Regions from separate parts of the Streptomyces sp. NPDC054863 genome, predicted to be linked through region 1. Evidence: riboswitches for the same ligand, from Rfam matches in the RefSeq annotation. Region 1 holds a riboswitch; each other region holds the start of a gene.

Region 1 (6,896 bases):
ACCGGCGGGAACAACTGGTACTGGACGATCGACGGCGTCAACATCACCTCCTGACACTAGGCTGGGGGCGTGCACAGGGTTGTGCGCGCCCCTTGTCTTCATGTGTGTACGTACGGCGGGAGTCCCACCAGATGGCAGAGCGCAAGCCGATCGAATCCTGGCTCACCGACATGGACGGAGTCCTCATCCACGAGGGCGTCCCGATCCCCGGCGCCGACTCCTTCATCAAGAAGCTCCGGGACACCGGGAAGCCCTTCCTGGTGCTCACCAACAACTCCATCTACACCGCCCGTGACCTGCACGCACGCCTCGCGCGCATGGGCCTGGACGTGCCGGTGGAGAACATCTGGACCTCCGCGCTGGCCACCGCCCAGTTCCTGGACGACCAGCGCCCCGGCGGCACCGCGTACGTCATCGGCGAGGCGGGGCTGACCACCGCGCTGCACGACATCGGGTACGTCCTCACGGACCACGAGCCCGATTACGTGGTGCTGGGAGAGACCCGTACCTACTCCTTCGAGGCCCTCACCAAGGCGATCCGGCTGATCAACGGCGGCGCCCGCTTCATCTGCACCAACCCCGACGAGACCGGCCCCTCCGCCGAGGGCCCGCTGCCCGCCACCGGCGCGGTCGCCGCGCTGATCACCAAGGCGACGGGCAAGAAGCCGTACTTCGCGGGCAAGCCCAACCCGCTGATGATGCGCACCGGCCTCAACGCCATCGGCGCGCACTCCGAGACCAGCGCGATGATCGGCGACCGGATGGACACCGACGTGCTGGCGGGCCTGGAGGCGGGCATGGAGACGTTCCTGGTGCTCACCGGGCTGACCGGCAAGGACGACATCGACACGTACCCGTTCCGGCCGTCCACCGTCGTCGACTCGATCGCGGACCTCGTCGAGCGCATCTGAGGAACCCGGCAGGAACCCGGCAGAGGCCCGGCAGAGGCCCGGCAGGGGCCCGTACGGCGCAGTGACGGGCCCCTGCGGATGCGGAACCTCGCGCCCGGGTGAATCTTCGGAGTACCAGGAGGTTCACCATGCGCTCATCAGAGCTCACTCTGTGTGCGGGTGCGGTACTCGCGGCGGTACTCTTCCCCGCGCCCGCCGCCCTCGCCGCCCCACCGGCAGCCCCCGCGCCGGTCGCCGTCACGGACAACGAAGAGTCCCGCGGCAACGTCACCGTCACCCCGTCCACCATCGCGGCCGGCGGGGAGGTGGAACTGCGGATCGACGTGTGCGAGAAGCACAAGAAGGCCGTCGGCACGTCGGAGGCGTTCTCCTCGCCCGTGTACTTCAATCCCGGCAACGGCGGCGGCGGTCTGTTCGCCGAGGCGCGGATCCGTTCCGACGCCCAGGGCCGCGACTACAGCATCCACGTCAAGTGCGAGGACGGCTCGGGCCAGGCCAACGGCAACGTCACCGTCGTCCACCACAGGACCGAACCGACCGCCCCCGTCCGCGCGGGCGGCGGCGGCACCGCCCTGGCCGCCGAGTCCGACGGCCCCGGCACCTCGCACACCCTGATCGGCCTCGGCCTCGCGGGTGCGGCAGCCATCGCCATCGCCGGACGCTCGGTACGCCGCCGCAACTCCTCCCGCTAGAGGAGCGCCCCTCAGGAGGCGCCCCGTAAGGGGCGCGGGGAACTGCGCGCCCAGCCACAACGAACCCGCGCGAAGCACGACGGGAGCACACCACCTTGAGCACCGACCACCCCGCTTCCGGCAAGGGCCGGATGCTCACCGGCATCGCCTGGGCGGTGCTGCTCCTCGGACTGTGGCTGTGGGGCCGCGACATCACCAACGGCCCGAGCGGCAATGCCGCTCCGACCACCGGTGACGTGGCCGCGGTGGGACGCCCACTGCTACAGGTCGAACTGCCCGACGCGCACGAACCGGTCGCGGGCGTGCGCCCCGGCCGCCTCGACGTCCCCTCGCTCGGCATCGGGGCGCCGGTCGGCCCGCGCGGCCTCGACGCCGACGGCGCGGTCGACCCGCCGCCGTACGACCAGCCGCGAGAGGTCGGCTGGTACCGCGACGGCGCCCGCCCCGGAGCGAGCGGCGTCGCGCTGCTCGTGGGACACGTCGACACCAGGAGCAAGCCGGCCGTGTTCTACGGCCTCAGCTCCGCCCGCCCCGGCGAGCAGGTCAAGATCACCGGGTCGGACGGATCGGTCACCGAATTCACCATCGAGGACGTCCAGGTCTTCAGCCGCGACAAGTTCGACGCGAAGAAGGCGTACGGGCCGCGCGAGGCCGGCCGCGCCGAACTGCGACTGATCACCTGCGGCGGTACCTACGACCACAACGCCCGCTCCTACACGGCCAATGTGGTCGTCTCCGCCTATCTGACGGGCGTCACTCAGGCCCCGGCAGCCGCCAAGTCATGAGCGGGGGCAGGGGAGTCTGCCTTCTTCGCGGCACGTAGCCCCAGCCCGCCGAAGACCGCCGCGAACACGGCCCACAGCAGTAGCTGCGACCCGAGCGACAGCACCCGGAAGTCCCACAACAGCGTTGCGGGTACGGGGACTTCGTCCGGATTGCCCGGCAGCAGGAACAGCACGGCGAGCGTGGCGGCCCCGGTCAGGAACACCGCACCGTGCCGCAGCGGCTCCGGCTTCCGGGCCAGCCGTACGTACCACTGCCAGGCGAGCAGCATGCCGAGGATGCCGATCACGACGGCTGCCAGCCACAACTGCTGCCGCTCGCCGACCGTGTTGGCGTCACCGACGCCGGGCGGGGCCGCCGGGTAGCGCAGCCCCGGCAGCAGGGCCACCGCGACGAAGGCCGCCGCGCAGAACGCGAGGGCGCGCGGCCAGGCCCGTACGAGATATCCCGTACGACGGTGGACCAGCGCGTACGCGACCGCGAACAGCGCGCCCAGTGCCAGGCCCGCGACGATCGCCGTGATGACGAGGCCGAAGTGCTGCTGGCCGCGCGTGAAGAGCTCCTCGTGGTGCTCGGCGACCGCACCGGCCGCCGCGTGGGCGTGCTCGGCGGCCTCCTCCTTGGCCGAGCGCGCCTCTTCGAGGACGATCGCCCGGTCCATCACCGGTTCCGCGAGCAGCAGCGAGAAGAGGCCCGTGACCAGGCCGGCGACCCCGCCCGCCGCGACGCCGCGGCCGAGCAGGGTGAGAGTGGGGTTGCTCATGGTGCGCGCGTCCCCGATCAGTGGCAAGGGGCACCGAAGAGGTGCCTGCCGTCGTGCGAGAACTCGTGCAGGTAGCTGCCGGTCGCGGAGATGATGTGGCCGTTGTCCATGAACACGGCGTACAGCGCGATCAGCGCGACGATCACGGCAGCGGCCAGGATCAGCAGATCCCGGGTGCGGGTGGTCGCCGACGCCAGGTCGGTGGACCGTGCGGACTGCTGGGCAGACGCAGACATGTCGGGTGAGCCTCCTTCTGGGGTTTCCACGCCCCGAAGCAGGAGGACGACGGGTCAGTTCCTGACTTCCACACCCTTGTGGGGGATGTGGTCACAGTGGCGGGACCGCCCCGGAATCGCACCGGAGTTCCTGTTCACCGTCGCCTCGAAGTGTGGAGTTGTCCTCCGGAGAGTCCCAGTCCGGCTGTGCACTGTCAACAGGCCCAAGAGGGCTGCGGCGGCGGGGAAGTACCTGGCCCGGCCGACTGCTCGCTCCCCCCGGAGCCGTCGGCCGGGCTGGTCCTCGACCGCGCGCGCACGAACTGCGGGAGAAGCCCGGCGCAGTCGCGGGAGGTTCTGGGAAAACCAACTCGGATTGCGGGCCGGGGGCTGGGGCCGCATCACCACTCTAGAGGGGTGAAGCTCCGTTCTCCAGAGGGTAATTGACGCAATGTCACAGCAAAGTAGCTACGGGTGTCGCCCGGTGGTCGCGGTCGGGTCAGAGTGGACCCATTTTTCCGTCCTTGTCCAGGGCGAGGGGCGTCGCGGGGGTTTCCTTACGGGACTTCGTGCGCGGCTTCGTGCGGATCTCCTCCGAGTCCAGCGTTCCCCGTACGATGTCCAGCGCCATCTCCGACAGCGCCAGCTGATTGCGCCGCGCGTACGCCCGCATCTCGCTGAACGCCTCGTCCATCGAGACCGTCCACCGTTCGGAGAGCATCCCCTTGGCCTGCTCCAGGCGCACCCGGCTGGTCAGCGCCGACTGGAGCTGCCCGGCGAGCAACTCACCCTGGCGGACGGTGCGCTGCTGGAGGATGCCGATGGTCGCGGCGTCCGCGAGGGCCTGGGCCAGCTCGACGTCGCCGGGGCTCAGCTCCAGCCTGGGCGTGGTGACGAACAGGTTCAGGGCGCCGATCACCGTCTCGCGCAGCCGCAGCGGGATCGCGTACGTGGAGAGGAACCCGTACTCCCGGGCGCGCGGCGTGAACACCGGCCAGCGCTCCAGGACCTCCGGGGTGTCCAGGGAGACCGGCAGGACGACCGTACGGCTGCGGAAGCAGTCCAGGCAGGGGCCCTCGTCGTGCTGGATCTCCAGCAGGTCGAGCAGCCAGGCGCGCTCGTCGGACGAGGCCGCGGTCTGCAGCCGGCCGCGCTGGTCGACCAGCATCAGCCCGGCGGCCGACACGTCGAGCAGCTCCACGCAGCGGGCGGCCAGCCGCTGGAGGAACTCGATCACGTCGAAGTCGTCGACCAGAGTGTCGGCGAGCTCGACGAAGGCCGTCGCGATCTTCCGTTCGCGCACGCTGCTGTCCATGCCTGTCACCTACATCTGTCGTGCTGCCGGGTGGGGCGCCCGGAGCGCTTCCCATGAGTCATCGTGCCGTTCCCGATCCGTCGCCCTCGCGCAGTGCTCCGTCGGGGGTGAAACGCAGCCGCCGCGCCACCACATCCCTGGCCACTTCCAGGATGGGCTCTTCGGCGGCGTATGCATATGCGCGCAGTCGTACGAGAGCTGCCGCCGGGGGCACCCCGAGCCGTACCGAGATCATTCCGGTGGCCTGGTGCACCTCCGCCCGGTACAGCGTGGCGTCCGTCGCGAGCCAGCCGCCCGAGCCGGGCGCGGCGGACTCCGCACTGCCCAGCAGGGTCAGGGTCAGCGCGTCCGCGAACACCAGCAGATCGGCCAACGCCCGCCCGCCCAGTGGGCCGGGCTCGGCCCGGTGGCAGGTCAGGGACCCCACCAGGATCGCACCGATCTGCAGCGGTGCGGAGAACACCGCCCGCACCCCGAGCTTCTCGGCGCCGGGCAGGAAACCCGGCCAGCGCTCCCGCGGCACCTGCACCAGGTCGCTCTCCAGGACGAGCCGGCCGGTGCGCAGCGCGTCCGTGCCAGGACCCTCGCCGAGCGTGAACTGGAGGTCTTCGAGGGCGACGCCCACCGGACCGGAGAACCAGACGGGCTCGCCGCCGGCGTTCTGCTCCGAAGGGACACCGCCGGAGAGCGTGACGGCCAGCCCGTCCACTCCCAGTACGTCGGCGCAGTGGCGGGCGAAGAACTCGTCGAGTCCGGCTGTGTGGCGGACCGCCAGCTCGTCGAGCAGGGCGGTCAAGCGGGTGCTGACCACGCCCTCCTCCTGAAGTGCTCTGTGCGGGGCGCTACGAAGTGTGATGGAAGTGTGCTGCAACGAGGTCTGAAGTGTGTCGGCAAGGCTGTCTCATCGTATCCGTGTGTCCTCGAACAAGCTGACTGAACGCGGTGCCACAGGATTTCCACGAAGCAGGGCACGCCTCGTGGGGCCGGGGGCCGGTGTGTCAGGATTGGATTCGACCGGATCTGTCCGGGCAGGGGCGCCTGGGGGGCTGCCTCGGAATTCCTTTCCACTTCGAGACGGTCACCTTCGAGAGGTCTTCGAGAAGGTCGGTCTTCGCAAAAGGCGCCCAAGGGGGAGTCGATGTACGGCAGTTACAGCGGACGTGTGCGAGCAGTGGGAGCGGTCGCGGTGGGGGCCGCGCTGCTCCTGACGGGCTGCACCTCGGGGGGCGAAGGGGGCGACGGCGGGACCGCGGGGAAGAATCCGCCGGTTTCCCAGCTGCCCAAGGGAGACGACCCGTACTGGGTCAACCCGGACGCCAAGGCGGCCAAGGCACTCGCCGACGAGGGCGAATCGGGCAAGCAGGAACTGATCAAGAAGATCGCCCAGCAGCCGGCCGGCGAATGGCTGATCCCGGAGAACGCCAAGGAGCAGGCCAAGGGCTTCACCGAGGCCGCCGCGAAGGCCGACCGCGAGGCGATCCTGGTCGTCTACAACATCCCGCACCGCGACTGCGGCAACTTCTCCGGCGGCGGCGCCGCCGACGGCAACGCGTACCGGGCCTTCATCAAGGAGGTCGCCGAGGGCATCGGCGACCGCCCGGCCACCGTGATCCTGGAGCCGGACGCGGTGCTGCACCTGGTCGACCAGTGCACCCCGGAGAAGTTCCACGAGGAGCGCTACGACCTCCTCAAGGGCGCCATCAAGACGCTGAAGCAGCAGCCGAGGACCAAGGTCTACCTGGACGCGGGCAACGCGGGCTGGGGCAAGCCGGACCAGATCTTCGAGCCGCTGAAGTGGTCGGGCATCGAGCAGGCCGACGGCTTCTCGGTGAACGTCTCCAACTTCTACTCCACCGAGGACAGCAAGAAGTACGGCAAGGAGCTCTCCGCGAAGGTGGGCAACAAGCCGTTCGTCATCGACACCAGCCGCAACGGCAACGGGCCCTACACCCAGGGCGACCCGAAGGAACGCTGGTGCAACCCGCCGGGCCGGGCGCTGGGCGAGGCCCCCACCACGAACACCGGCGACAAGCAGGTGCACGCCTTCCTGTGGGTCAAGCGCCCCGGTGAGTCCGACGGCGAGTGCAAGGGCGGCCCGCAGGCCGGCCGCTGGTTCGCGGACTACGCGCTGGAGCTGGCGAAGAACGCCAAGTAGATCTCCGTACCAGCACGATCTCCGTACCAGAACGAGTAAGGGGCGCCCTCCCAGGAGGGTGC
Region 2 (6,896 bases), on a different contig from region 1:
GGTTGAGGATGGAGAGGATGACGGTTTCGAGCAGGACGCATTCCGCGAAGCTGCCCTCGACGCGCAGGATCGGCGAGCCGGGGAAGTAGACCTCGCCCTCCGGGTAGCCCCAGATGTCGCCGTTGAAGCGGTACGAGGCGAGCCATTCGAGGGTCGGCCCGTCGACGATCCCCTGCTCGTCGAGGAAGGCCAGGACGTCGGCGTCGAAGCGGAAGTTCTCGACGGCGTCCAGGACCCGCCCCGTACCCGCGACGACGCCGTAGCGCCGCCCCGAGGGGAGCCTGCGGGTGAAGGCCTCGAAGACGGAGCGCCGGTCGGCGGTGCCGGCGCGCAGGGCCGCCTGCAGCATGGTCAGCTCGTACTGGTCGGTGAAGAGCGCTGTCGAGGGAACATCCACCGGCAGGCCGAGATCCGCTGTGTTCATACGACGGATGCTACCCCCGATCTCGTCAGAGTGACGAAATGGGGTCGGCCGAACGGGCGGCCGGGGCGGAGAGGGGCGAGGGCGAAGGCCGGGCGAGGCCCGTTTGTGCGACGGCCGCCCTCCGGTGGCAGCATGGGAAGGGTGAGTGTCGCCCCCGTAGAGATCGAACGTCCCGAGTCGGCCGAGGAAACGTCCGCCGTCCCCGAGCCGGACACCCCTTGGGTGACCCTGGTCCACAACGACCCGGTCAATCTGATGAGTTATGTGTCGTACGTCTTCCAGACGTACTTCGGGTATTCCAAGGAGAAGGCGAAGAAGCTGATGCTCGACGTCCACCACAAGGGCCGGGCGGTCGTCTCCGCGGGCAGCCGCGAGGAGATGGAGCGGGACGTGCAGGCCATGCACGGGTACGGACTGTGGGCGACCCTCTCCCAGGACCGCAACTGATGCCGGGTTATTTCGAAGCGGTCCCCGGTGACGGCGCGGCCGTCGCCCTGGACGAGGTCGAGACCTCCATCCTGCGCTCCCTGGCCGTGCAGCTGCTCGAACTGATCGGGCCTGGCGACGAGCCCGTGGAGGGCGAGGACCCGCTCGCCGCGCTCTTCGCCGAGGGCCCCAGCGAGGCGCCCACGGATCCGGCGCTGGCCCGGCTCTTCCCCGAGGCGTACGCCGATCCGAGGAGCGAGCCGGACAAGGAGCAGCAGGCCGCCTCCGCCGAGTTCAGGCGCTTCACCGAGAACGACCTGCGTACCCGCAAGCGCGAGGACGCGCTGTCCGTCGTGCGGAACCTGGACGCGCTGGCCTCGGCGGCCGACGAGGGCGAGAGCGGCCTCGTACTGAAACTGACGCCCGAGGAGTCCCGGCGCTGGCTCGGCACGCTCAACGACCTGCGCCTCACCATCGCGTCCCGGCTGGAGATCACCGAGGAGGACGAGAGCGACATGCTCTTCCACCTTCCGGACGAGGATCCGCGCAAGCCGATGGTGATGGCGTACCTGTGGCTGGGCGGGCTCCAGGAGACCCTGGTCGAGACCCTGATGCCGTGATCGGCGTATCACTCCTCGAAACGTACGTACCAACCCCCGAAACGTAAGCGTTCGCTCAGCGGACGCTCAAATCCGAATAACGATCGGGTTACCTCCCCTGTGTGCTTTGCCGCCGCAGGGGAGTTTTGTCTGCTTTTTCCTGTGCAATAGGGCACAAAGCGCTAGTCGATCACCGCGCCGAGCGTGATAGATCTGCACGACCACCCACGGACGCCACCCCTGTCCCGTGGGGGCGCTGACGCCGGAGGAACCCGGCGATGCACTCCATCCACATCCGGGGGCACACGCCCCGATCAAGGATCGTCACAGTCGGTCCGAGCCGCGCACCTTGCGATACGGCCGGATCGCATGGAGAAAGGCGCACCACCATGACCTCAGTGCAGGTCGACAGCAAGCCGGGCGACGGCAGTGAGGCCGAGGACGCGCAGGGCGAGTCCGGCGAGGGCTATCAGCGAGGACTCGGCGCCCGCCAGATCCAGATGATCGCCATCGGCGGCGCCATCGGCACCGGCCTCTTCCTCGGCGCGGGCAAGGGCATCTCCAAGGCGGGACCCAGCCTGATCCTCGCGTACGCCATCGCGGGCCTGGTCATCTTCTTCATCATGCGGGCGCTCGGCGAGCTGCTGATGTACCGCCCGGTGTCCGGCTCCTTCTCGGAGTACGCACGCGAATTCCTCGGCCCCTTCTTCGGGTTCGTGACCGGCTGGACGTACTGGCTCTTCTGGGTCGTCACCGGCATCACGGAAGTCACGGCCGCCTCCGAGTACATGCAGTACTGGACGAAGGACGCGACCGGCTGGATCAATCAGCCGCAGTGGGTCTTCGCGCTCGTCTTCACGGTCATCCTCTTCGGCGCCAACCTGATCTCGGTGAAGCTCTTCGGCGAGCTGGAGTTCTGGTTCTCGATGGTCAAGGTGACGGCCATCATCGGCATGATCCTGATCTGCGCCGGCATCCTGACCGTCGGCTTCTCCGACGCCGGTGACACCGCCTCCGTGTCCCTGCTGTGGTCCGAGGGCGGGTTCTTCCCCAAGGGCATCGGCTCGACGCTGATGACGCTCCAGATGGTCATGTTCGCCTTCCTCGCCGTCGAGCTGGTCGGTGTGACCGCGGGCGAGTCCAAGGACCCGAAGACCGTGCTGCCGAAGGCCATCAACACCGTCCCGTGGCGCATCGCCGTCTTCTACGTCGGCGCGCTGATCATGATCCTGTCGGTCGTGCCGTGGACGCACTTCCAGCCGGGCGTCTCCCCCTTCGTCGCGGCCTTCGAGAAGATGGGTCTCGGCGTCGGCGCCGCGATCGTGAACTTCGTGGTGCTGACGGCGGCGCTGTCCTCCTGCAACTCCGGCATGTACTCCACCGGGCGCATGCTGCGCGACCTCGCCCTCAACGGCCAGGCGCCGAAGTTCTTCACCAAGCTGACGGCGCGCGGGCTGCCGCTGGCCGGTACGTCCTTCTCCGCCGCCCTGATGCTGGTCGGCGTGTGGATCAACTACCAGTGGCCGGGCGAGGCGTTCAACTACGTCGTCTCCTTCGCGACCATCTCCGGCATGTGGGCCTGGATCATGATCCTCTGCTCCCAGATCCGCTACCGGAAGCTGTCGGACGCGGGCGTGCTCCCGAAGTCCTCGTTCCGCGCCCCGGGCGCCCCGTGGACCAGCTGGTTCGCGCTGCTCTTCATCGGCATGGTCATCGTGCTGATGGGCATCGACAAGGACGCCAGGATCTCGCTGTACTGCGCGCCGGTGTGGGCGCTGCTGCTGGGGGTCTCGTACCTGGTCATGAAGGCGAAGAGCCCGGAGAAGTTCGCCGCCAAGAAGTAGCTTCCCGGCGAGCGCGGCCCGACGGCTTCCCGACGGGCGTCTCGCCATCCGGTCCCGTCCGTACCATCCCTCGGTACGGGCGGGACCGTTTGCATATCCTGGCCCGCATGCTGACCATTTCCCGGACCCTGCACGACCAGATCGTCGCCCACGCGCGCGCCGACCACCCCGACGAGGCCTGCGGCGTGGTCGCGGGCCCGGAGGGCACCGGCCGCCCCGAGCGCTTCGTCCCGATGCTGAACGCCGCCCGCTCTCCCACGTTCTACGAATTCGACTCGGGCGATCTGCTCAAGCTCTACCGGGAGATGGACGACCGCGACGAGGAGCCGGTGATCGTCTACCACTCGCACACGGCGACCGAGGCCTACCCGTCCCGTACGGACGTCACGTACGCCAACGAGCCCGGCGCGCACTACGTCCTGGTCTCCACCGCCGACACCGACGGCGCGGGCCCCTTCCAGTTCCGCTCGTACCGGATCGTGGACGGCGTGATCACGGAGGAAGACGTGCAGATCACCGACTGACGGCCACGCGCAGGGCGGGACGCGCCGGGTGAGAGACTGTGCGCGACTTGGGCGGCAGGACCCAGGAAGCCGGTGCGAATCCGGCACGGTCCCGCCACTGTGACCAGATTCCCGTGATCTGGAAGCCAGGAACTGACCTGCCGCCTCCCACGCACCACCAGGGGACGAGGTAATCCCCGGAGGAGGCCCACCGCCATGCCCGTACCCGTGCCCCGTCGCACCCGTACCGCGCTCGTCATATCCGCCGCCCTGCTCCCGCTGACGCTCACCGCCTGCGGCGGAGCCGATGCGAAGCAGGACGACACCAAGGCCGCGAAGGCCGCCGCCGGCTTTCCGTACACCGTCGAGAACTGCGGCGTGAAGACCACCTTCACCAAGGCCCCCGAGCGCGCGCTGCCCATGAACCAGCACGCCACCGAGGTGCTCCTGGAGCTGGGCCTGGCGAAGTCGGTCACCGGCAGTGCCTACCTCGACGACAAGGTCCTCCCGAAGTACGCCGCCGACTACGCCAAGATCCCGGTCGTCGCCAAGGAGTACCCCTCCAAGGAGAAGCTCCTCGCCGCCGACCCCGACTTCGTCTACGGCGGTTACGCCTCCGCCTTCGACGCCAAGCAGGGCCGCAGCCGCGACGACCTGAAGAAGTCCGGCATCGCCTCCCGCCTCAACATCGAGTACTGCACCGAGGGCTCCAGCGCCGTCGACGACATCTACCGGGAGGTCGCCGAGGTCGGCCGGACCTTCGGCGTCGGCGCCCGCGCGGACAAGTGGGTCGCGGACGCGAAGAAGACCATCGACTCCACCGCCGCACAGCTCAAGGCCGTCGAGCCGGTCAGCGTCTTCGCGTACGACAGCGGCGACAAGACCGCCCAGACGTCCGGCGGCAAGGGCATGGCCAACGAGATGATCACCCGCGCGGGCGGCAAGAACGTCATGGCGGACATCCCCAAGTCCTTCACCGACGCCTCCTGGGAACAGGTCGTCACCCGCAAGCCCGACGTCATCATGATCATCGACTACGGGTCGACGACCGTCGAGCAGAAGAAGAAGCGGCTGCTTCAGGACCCGGCGCTGAAGGACGTACCGGCCGTCAAGAACAAGCGGTTCGCGGTGATGCCGCTGTCCGAGATCCTCGTCGGCGTCCGCGCCCCCGCCGCCATCGAACGCCTCGCCCTCCAGCTCCACCCCGAGCTCAAGAAGTAACCGGCCGTGGGCTGCAAGACCCCGCCCGCACGCGGGCCGCTGCGCTACACCCTCGTCCTGACGGTCCTCGCCGCCGCCCTCGCGGCGGCGATGACCGCCGGGCTCGCACTCGGACAGGTCCGGATCCCGGCGGGACAGGTCCTCGACATCGTCACCGGCGGCGCCGAGCCGAGCCCCTTCCGCACGATCGTCCTCGACGTACGGATGCCGCGCGTGCTGCTCGGGGCGATCGTCGGGGCCGGGCTCGCGGTGGTGGGCACCGTCCTCCAGGCGCTCGTACGCAACCCGCTCGCCGACCCGTACCTGCTGGGGATCTCCTCGGGGGCGTCGGCGGGCGTCGTGCTCGTCATCGTCTTCGGGATCGGCAGCGGTCTCGGGCTCGCGACCACCGTCACCATGCCGGCCGGAGCCTTCGCCGGGTCGCTGCTCGCGCTCGTCCTCGTCTACACCCTCGCCCGGCGCGGCGGACAGATGACCGGCACCCGGCTCGTCCTCGCCGGGGTCGCCGTCGCGTACATCCTGTCCGCGCTGACCAGCCTCGTCATGGTCACCTCCGCGAAGCGCGAGCACTTCCAGGAGGCCATGTACTGGACGCTGGGTGGGCTGGGGAGTGCGCGGTGGGACATGCTGCTGCTGCCCGCCGTGGTCCTCGCCGCCGGGACCGTGCTGCTCGTCGCGCTCGCCAGGCCGCTGGACCTGATGCTGGTGGGGGAGGAGGGCGCGACCGTGCTCGGGCTCGACACCTCGCGCTTCCGGGCCGCCGTATTCGTACTGTCGTCGCTGGTCACGGGCGTGCTGGTGTCCGTCTCCGGGGCGATCGGCTTCATCGGCCTGCTCGTCCCGCACGCGGCCCGGATGCTCGTCGGTGCTTCGCACCGGACGCTGCTGCCGGTCGTGGCGCTTGCCGGGGCGGCCTTTCTGGTCCTCGCGGACCTCGCGGCGCGGGTCATCGCCGAGCCGCAGGACATTCCGGTCGGCATTCTCACCGCGCTCATCGGGGGGCCGTTCTTTCTTTGGCTGCTGCGGAGGCGGCCGGAGGGGGCGCCGGCGTGAAGGCGTCCCGTCCGGGGGTGGGTTGCTGTTCAGGCCGCTGCGCGGGGCATTTCTCCCCTCCCCGCCCCTTCCCTGAAGCGCTGGCCGCGCGGCTGGGCCGTTGTATCTGCGGGTGCGTCTTGGCTGGGCGCGCCCGCGCGGCGGAGCCGCACAGGCAACACAGCCCCGCGCCCCTAAAAGCGTGCCCCTAAAGGAAGGAGTGTCGGCATGAGCCAGCTACGTACGGAAGGGCTCTCGTACGGCATCGACGGGCGGCACCTCGTCGACTCCGTCGACATCGAGGCCCGCCCCGGCGAGACCGTCGGCCTCGTCGGGCCCAACGGGAGCGGGAAGACCACCCTGCTGCGCTGCGTGTACGGCACCCTCGCCCCCACCCACGGCCGCGCCCTCCTCGACGGCGAGGACCTGCACGCCATGGGAGCCAAGAAGCGTGCGCAGCGCCTCGCCACCGTCCCGCAGGACGGCCAGGCCGTCTTCGAGCTGTCCGTGCGCGAGGTCGTCGCCATGGGCCGCTCCCCGCACAAGAAGTTCTGGGAGGCCGACACCGCCGCCGACGCCGTGCTCGTACGGAACGCACTGGAGAGGGTCCAGATCGCCGACCTGGAGGGCCGCCCCTTCCCCTCCCTCTCCGGCGGCGAACGCCAACGCGCCCTCGTCGCAAGGGCGTTGGTCCAGGAACCCGCCCTCGTCGTTCTCGACGAACCCACCAACCACCTCGACATCCGCCACCAGCTCGAAGTCCTCTCCCTGATACGGGACCTGGGCACCACGAACCTCCTCGCCCTGCACGACCTCAACCTCGCCGCGTACTACTGCGACCGCCTCT
Region 3 (6,896 bases), on a different contig from region 1:
CGCGCTCGCCGAGTCCCCCTGGGGCGTCTTCTCCATCGGCATGACCATCCCCATCGCCCTCTTCATGGGCGTCTACCTGCGCGTACTGCGCCCCGGCCGGGTCAGTGAGGTGTCGCTGATCGGTGTCGTCCTGCTGCTGTTCGCGATCGTCGCGGGCGGCTGGGTCGCCGAGTCCTCGTGGGCGGAGACCTTCACCCTGGAGCCGGGCACGCTGGTCATCTGGATGGTGATCTACGGATTCCTGGCCTCGGTGCTGCCGGTGTGGCTGCTGCTCGCCCCGCGCGACTACCTGTCCACCTTCATGAAGGTCGGCACGATCGGCCTGCTCGCGGTCGGCGTGCTCATCGCACTGCCCAACCTCAAGATGGACGGCATCACCAAGTTCGCGACCAGCGGCACCGGCCCTGTCTTCGCGGGCTCGCTCTTCCCGTTCGTGTTCATCACCATCGCGTGCGGCGCGCTCTCCGGCTTCCACGCGCTGATCTCCTCGGGCACCACCCCGAAGATGATCCAGAAGGAGACGCAGATCCGGACGATCGGCTACGGCTCGATGCTGGTCGAGTCGTTCGTCGCGATCATGGCGCTGATCGCCGCCTGCATCATCGACCCCGGTCTGTACTTCGCGATCAACGCACCCGCGGGCGTGGTCGGCGACACCGTCCAGGCGGCCTCCGCGGCGGTCGGCAACCTCGGATTCACCATCTCCCCCGAGCAGTTGGCGCAGGCCGCCAAGGACGTGGAGGAGGCCAGCCTGCTGCACCGTACGGGCGGTGCGCCGACCTTCGCGCTCGGCCTCTCGGAGATCTTCTCGGCGGCCTTCGGCGGCGCCGCGATGAAGGCCTTCTGGTACCACTTCGCGATCATGTTCGAGGCGCTGTTCATCCTGACCACGCTCGACGCCGGTACGCGCGTGGGCCGCTTCATGCTCCAGGACATGCTGGGCAACGTCTACAAGCCGTTCAAGAACGTCAGCTGGAAGCCCGGCGTCTGGATCGCCAGCGCGATCGTCGTCCTCGCCTGGGGCTACTTCCTGTGGGTCGGCGTGCACGACCCGCTCGGCGGCATCAACCAGCTCTTCCCGCTGTTCGGCATCGCCAACCAGCTGCTGGCCGCCGTCGCGCTCGCCGTCTGCACCACGCTGCTGATCAAGTCGGGCCGCCTCAAGTACGCCTGGGTGACGGCCGTTCCGCTCCTCTGGGACGTGGCGGTCACCCTCACCGCGAGCTGGCAGAAGATCTTCTCCGCCGACCCGAGGGTGGGCTTCTTCGCCCAGCGCGACGTCTACCAGAGCGCGCTCGACAAGGGCCTCGACACGTTCAAACTCGCCAAGAACCGCGATCAGATGGAGACCATCGTCACCAACTCCACGGTGGACGGCATCCTTTCGATCCTGTTCGCCGTACTGATCGTGGTCGTGCTCTTCGAGGCCTGCCGCGCCTGCCTCAAGGCGATCCGCAACCCGGCCGGCGTCAAGCTCAGCGAGACCCCGTACGTCGAGTCGAAGATCGTCGCCCCCGCCTCCCTCTTCGCCACCAAGGAGGAGAAGGCGGAGCTGGTCGCGGCCGGCACCGGCCCGGAGGGCGGCCCGGTCAAGGAGGAGAGCAAGGCATGAGCACCGCGGCACTCCGGCAGCGCATGTCCCGACTGCGCTGGTACGTACGGGAATTCACCGGCGAAGCGGCATACGACCGGTATGTCGCACACGCCAGGTCGCACGATCCGGACGCCGCCGTGATGTCCCGCCGCACCTTCGAACGCAGCAGGACCGACGCCCGCGAGGGCGACCCCCGCAAGGGCTTCCGCTGCTGCTGAGCAGCAGCACCCGCCTGCACGGCGTGGCCGTACGGCCCGGCGTCCTGCCCCTCGAAACGGGGTGGGACGCCGGGCCGTCCGCGTTGCACACTCCCCCCATGAACATTCACATCCGCCCCGCCGAACCCGCCGAACACTCCGAAGCGGGCGAAATCACCGCCCGCGCCTACCTCGACGACGGCCACCTCAGCGGTGGCGAGGACAACCCGTACGCGGCAGTCCTGCGCGACGCCGCGTCCCGCGCCGAGAAGGCCGAACTGCTGGTCGCCGTCGACGCCGCCGGGACTCTCCTGGGGACCGTCACCTATGCTCCCCGGGGCAGCTCCCTCCAGGACGTCGCCGGCACCGGCGAGGCCGAATTCCGCATGCTCGCGGTCGCGCACGACGGCCGGGGACGCGGGGCGGGCGAGAGCCTCGTACGGGCCTGCATCGACCGCGCACGGGCCGAGGAAGGGGTCGTACGGCTGGTGATGTCGACCCAGCCGACGATGCTCGGCGCGCAACGGATCTACGAGCGCCTGGGCTTCGTACGAGTGCCCGAAAGGGACTGGGAACCGGTGCCCGGACTGAGCCTTTTGACGTACGAAATGGGGCTCTAGCCCACTTCCACTAGTGAAGTACTACGGCGCGCGACACAAGATGTGGTGGGTTCTTCAACGAGGACCCACCACATGTATGCTCGTGCTCGCTGTCGCCGCAGGGGAATCCGGTGAGAATCCGGAACTGTCCCGCAACGGTGTGTCATGTGCGCTTTTGCGTACCGCCAAGTCCGAGGACCTGCCGACAGCGCATCCGGCTCGACCGAACCGGATACCGATACGTCCGGGCCTCGCGGTTGGGCCGGTGGACGCCAGGTGACGCGTGCCCTTTCCCGGGTGCCGTGTGCCCGCGCGCCCCCGCTCCTCCCCCAGGCCCCGCGCCGAGCGAGGGAGAGCCCCCACGTGACCATCGCGCCAGTCGATCCGGCCACCGCACCACAGTCCCAGGACCACCAGGACGCGCCCGGGACCGCGCTCCTGCGCACCCTGACCGACCTGACCGCCGACCTTCCCGACACCGACCCCGGCCGGGTCGCCGCCGCCGCCCTGCGCGGTCGCAACGCGCGCTCGGACGCCGCCGAACTGCGCTCGCTCGCCACCGAGTCCGCAGCGGGCCTCATCTCCGAGGACCCGGCGTACTCGCGCCTCGCCGCCCGCCTCCTCGCCCGTACGATCCGGGACGAAGCGGCCACCCAGGGCGTGAACTGCTTCTCCGAGTCCGTCGCCGTCGGTCACCGCGAAGGGCTCATCGCGGACCGTACGGCCGACTTCGTCACCAAGCACGCGGCGGCGCTCGACGAGCTGATCGACCTCGAAGGCGACGACCGCTTCGAGTACTTCGGTCTGCGGACCGTCTACAGCCGCTACCTCCTCCGTCACCCGATCACCCGCCAGGTCGTCGAGACCCCGCAGCACTTCATGCTGCGGGTGGCCTCCGGCCTCGCCGAGGACGACAGCGAGCGGGCTCTCGCCGAGGTCGCCTCCCTGTACCGCCTGATGAGCCGCCTGGACTACCTCCCGTCCTCGCCGACGCTCTTCAACTCCGGCACCCGCCACCCCCAGATGTCGTCCTGCTACCTCCTCGACTCCCCGATGGACGAGCTGGACTCGATCTACGACCGCTACCACCAGGTCGCGCGCCTCTCCAAGCACGCCGGCGGCATCGGTCTCTCGTACTCCCGCATCCGCGCCCGCGGCTCCCTGATCCGCGGCACCAACGGGCACTCCAACGGCATCGTGCCGTTCCTGAAGACCCTGGACGCCTCGGTCGCGGCCGTGAACCAGGGCGGCCGGCGCAAGGGCGCCGCCGCCGTCTACCTGGAGACCTGGCACGCGGACGTCGAGGAGTTCCTGGAGCTCCGCGACAACACCGGCGAGGACGCCCGCCGTACGCACAACCTCAACCTCGCCCACTGGATCCCGGACGAGTTCATGCGCCGCGTCGACCAGGACGGCACCTGGTCCCTCTTCTCCCCCGCCGACGTCCCCGAGCTGGTCGACCTGTGGGGCGACGAGTTCGACGCCGCGTACCGCAAGGCGGAGGCCGCGGGTCTCGCGAAGAAGTCGATGCCGGCCCGTGAGCTGTACGGCCGCATGATGCGCACCCTCGCGCAGACCGGCAACGGCTGGATCACCTTCAAGGACGCCTCCAACCGCACCGCCAACCAGACGGCGGAGCCCGGCCACACGGTCCACTCCTCCAACCTGTGCACCGAGATCCTGGAGGTCACCAACGACGGCGAGACCGCCGTCTGCAACCTCGGCTCGGTCAACATGGGCGCCTTCGTGGACGTCGCGACCCGCGACATCGACTGGGACCGCCTCGACGAGACCGTCCGCACCGCCGTCACCTTCCTCGACCGCGTCGTCGACATCAACTTCTACCCGACCGAGCAGGCCGGGAACTCCAACTCGCGCTGGCGCCCGGTCGGCCTGGGCGCCATGGGCCTCCAGGACGTCTTCTTCCAGCTGAAGATGCCGTTCGACTCCCCCGAGGCCGCCGCGCTCTCCACGAAGATCGCCGAGCGCATCATGCTCGCTTCGTACGAGGCGTCCTGCGACCTCGCCGAGCGCTCGGGCCCCCTCCCCGCCTGGGAGAAGACCCGCACCGCCCGCGGCGTCCTGCACCCCGACCACTACGGCGTCCAGGTCACCTGGCCCGAGCGCTGGGACGCCCTGCGTGCCCGCATCGCCAAGACGGGCATGCGCAACTCGCTCCTCCTGGCCATCGCGCCGACGGCGACCATCGCCTCCATCGCGGGCGTCTACGAGTGCATCGAGCCGCAGGTCTCCAACCTCTTCAAGCGCGAGACGCTCTCCGGCGAGTTCCTCCAGGTCAACTCCTACCTGGTCCGCGACCTCAAGGAGCTGGGCGTCTGGGACGCGCAGACCCGCGAGGCGCTCCGTGAAGCCTCCGGCTCGGTCCAGGGCTTCAACTGGATCCCGGCCGAGGTCCGCGACCTGTACCGCACCGCGTGGGAGATCCCGCAGCGCGGCCTGATCGACATGGCGGCGGCCCGCACCCCGTACCTCGACCAGTCCCAGTCCCTGAACCTCTTCCTCGAAACGCCCACCATCGGCAAGCTCAGCTCGATGTACGCGTACGCCTGGAAGAAGGGCCTGAAGACGACGTACTACCTGCGCTCGCGCCCCGCCACCCGGATCGCCCGCGCCGCCGGCTCGCAGGCTTCCGCCGCGGCCCCGGCCCCCACCGCCGCCCTCCCCGCCCAGCAGGTGACGGACGCCGAAGCGCTCGCCTGCTCCCTCGAAAACCCCGAGTCCTGCGAGGCCTGTCAGTAATGAGCACCAACCACCGGAAGAACCTTCTCGACCCGGGCTTCGAACTCACCCTCCGCCCCATGCGCTACCCGGACTTCTACGAGCGCTACCGGGACGCGATCAAGAACACCTGGACCGTCGAGGAGGTCGACCTCCACTCGGACGTCGCCGACCTGGCGAAGCTGACGCCGGGCGAGCAGCACATGATCGGCCGTCTGGTCGCGTTCTTCGCGACCGGCGACTCGATCGTCTCCAACAACCTGGTGCTGACGCTCTACAAGCACATCAACTCCCCCGAAGCGCGGCTCTACCTCTCGCGCCAGCTCTTCGAGGAGGCCGTGCACGTCCAGTTCTACTTGACGCTGCTCGACACCTACCTGCCCGACCCGGAGGACCGCGCCGCGGCCTTCGACGCGGTCGAGGAGATCCCCTCGATCCGCGAGAAGGCGCAGTTCTGCTTCAAGTGGATCAACGAGGTCGAGAAGCTCGACCGCCTGGAGACGAAGGCCGACCGCCGCCGCTTCCTGCTCAACCTGATCTGCTTCGCGGCGTGCATCGAGGGCCTGTTCTTCTACGGCGCCTTCGCGTACGTCTACTGGTTCCGCTCGCGCGGTCTGCTGCACGGGCTGGCGACGGGGACGAACTGGGTCTTCCGGGACGAAACCATGCACATGAACTTCGCGTTCGAGGTCGTGGACACCGTCCGCAAGGAGGAGCCCGAGCTCTTCGACGACGAGCTCCAGCAGCAGGTCACCGACATGCTGAAGGAGGCGGTCGCCGCCGAGCTCCAGTTCGGCCGTGACCTGTGCGGCGAGGGCCTGCCGGGCATGAACACCGAGTCCATGCGCGAGTACCTGGAGTGCGTCGCCGACCAGCGCCTGGAGCGCCTCGGCTTCCCGAAGATCTACGGGTCGTCCAACCCGTTCTCCTTCATGGAGCTCCAGGGCGTCCAGGAGCTGACGAACTTCTTCGAGCGCCGCCCGTCGGCGTACCAGGTGGCCGTGGAAGGCACCGTCGGGTTCGACGACGACTTCTAGCAGCACCTTCTAGGCGGCGCGGCTGTAGCTGTGCTCGGGGCGGGCCGGGATTCCTTCGGGGGTCCCGGCCCTTCCCTTTTGCGTCCGCCCCGTTTCCGTCCGCTCCGCGTTGCGGAGCTGCCGGTCGATCCGCAGGTCCCGCGCGTGCCCGACGAGCGAGGGAAGGGCGAGGAGGACGAAGACGAAGGTGACGCCGAGGATGTCCAGGAAGGTACTGGTGTCTGTGTTCATGCCTCCACTCTCGTCCGGCGCAGCAAGATTGATGAGTGGCAGGACTGTCACCATTCATCGAATTACTGCCACACTGGCTCCATGCTGAAAAACGTGGCCGTCGCGCTCGTCGACGGAGTGAATCCCTTCGAACTCGGCGTCCTGTGCGAGGTGTTCGGCATCGACCGCAGCGAAGAAGGCCTGCCCGTCTACGACTTCGCCGTCTGCGCGGTCGAGCAGCGTGAACTCACCTCCCGTTCGGGCGCGTTCACCATCAACGTCCCGCACGGTCTGGACCGGCTCGAAGAGGCCGACCTGATCGCGATCCCCGCCGACCAGCACTGCGAGGCCCGCACCTATCCGGAACCGCTGCTCGCCGCCCTGCGGCGCGGCGTCGAGCGGGGGGCCCGGGTGCTCAGCGTCTGCTCGGGCGCGTTCGTACTGGGCGCGGCAGGGCTGCTCGACGGCCGCCGCTGCACCACCCACTGGCGGCACGTCGACGAGCTGGCCCGCCGTTTCC

What was found. Region 1 has a riboswitch for cobalamin ahead of ACWGIG_RS02650 (CbtB domain-containing protein). Riboswitches for the same ligand answer to the same signal wherever they lie in the genome.
Region 2: another riboswitch for cobalamin. It lies ahead of ACWGIG_RS24340 (ABC transporter substrate-binding protein); the one in region 1 lies ahead of ACWGIG_RS02650 (CbtB domain-containing protein).
Region 3: another riboswitch for cobalamin. It lies ahead of ACWGIG_RS16680 (ribonucleoside-diphosphate reductase subunit alpha); the one in region 1 lies ahead of ACWGIG_RS02650 (CbtB domain-containing protein).

Annotation. Positions count from the first base shown of each region.
Region 1 is NZ_JBSGZD010000006.1:53,673-60,568, reverse strand. Features, by position in the region: gene ACWGIG_RS02675 (alkaline phosphatase family protein) at 1-54, shown strand, start outside; gene ACWGIG_RS02670 (HAD-IIA family hydrolase) at 132-911, shown strand; gene ACWGIG_RS02665 (hypothetical protein) at 1,040-1,603, shown strand; gene ACWGIG_RS02660 (class F sortase) at 1,735-2,388, shown strand; gene ACWGIG_RS02655 (CbtA family protein) at 2,361-3,149, opposite strand; gene ACWGIG_RS02650 (CbtB domain-containing protein) at 3,167-3,385, opposite strand; cobalamin riboswitch at 3,421-3,580, opposite strand; gene ACWGIG_RS02645 (GAF and ANTAR domain-containing protein) at 3,864-4,679, opposite strand; gene ACWGIG_RS02640 (GAF and ANTAR domain-containing protein) at 4,738-5,490, opposite strand; gene ACWGIG_RS02635 (glycoside hydrolase family 6 protein) at 5,818-6,834, shown strand.
Region 2 is NZ_JBSGZD010000155.1:1,702-8,597, reverse strand. Features, by position in the region: gene ACWGIG_RS24365 (nicotinate phosphoribosyltransferase) at 1-424, opposite strand, end outside; gene clpS (ATP-dependent Clp protease adapter ClpS) at 557-871, shown strand; gene ACWGIG_RS24355 (DUF2017 domain-containing protein) at 871-1,470, shown strand; gene ACWGIG_RS24350 (amino acid permease) at 1,839-3,293, shown strand; gene ACWGIG_RS24345 (Mov34/MPN/PAD-1 family protein) at 3,401-3,817, shown strand; cobalamin riboswitch at 3,827-3,972, shown strand; gene ACWGIG_RS24340 (ABC transporter substrate-binding protein) at 4,013-5,017, shown strand; gene ACWGIG_RS24335 (FecCD family ABC transporter permease) at 5,024-6,070, shown strand; gene ACWGIG_RS24330 (ABC transporter ATP-binding protein) at 6,278-6,896, shown strand, end outside.
Region 3 is NZ_JBSGZD010000077.1:15,807-22,702, reverse strand. Features, by position in the region: gene ACWGIG_RS16695 (carbon starvation CstA family protein) at 1-1,612, shown strand, start outside; gene ACWGIG_RS16690 (YbdD/YjiX family protein) at 1,609-1,812, shown strand; gene ACWGIG_RS16685 (GNAT family N-acetyltransferase) at 1,911-2,411, shown strand; cobalamin riboswitch at 2,488-2,611, shown strand; gene ACWGIG_RS16680 (ribonucleoside-diphosphate reductase subunit alpha) at 2,754-5,150, shown strand; gene ACWGIG_RS16675 (ribonucleotide-diphosphate reductase subunit beta) at 5,150-6,166, shown strand; gene ACWGIG_RS16670 (hypothetical protein) at 6,176-6,397, opposite strand; gene ACWGIG_RS16665 (helix-turn-helix domain-containing protein) at 6,479-6,896, shown strand, end outside.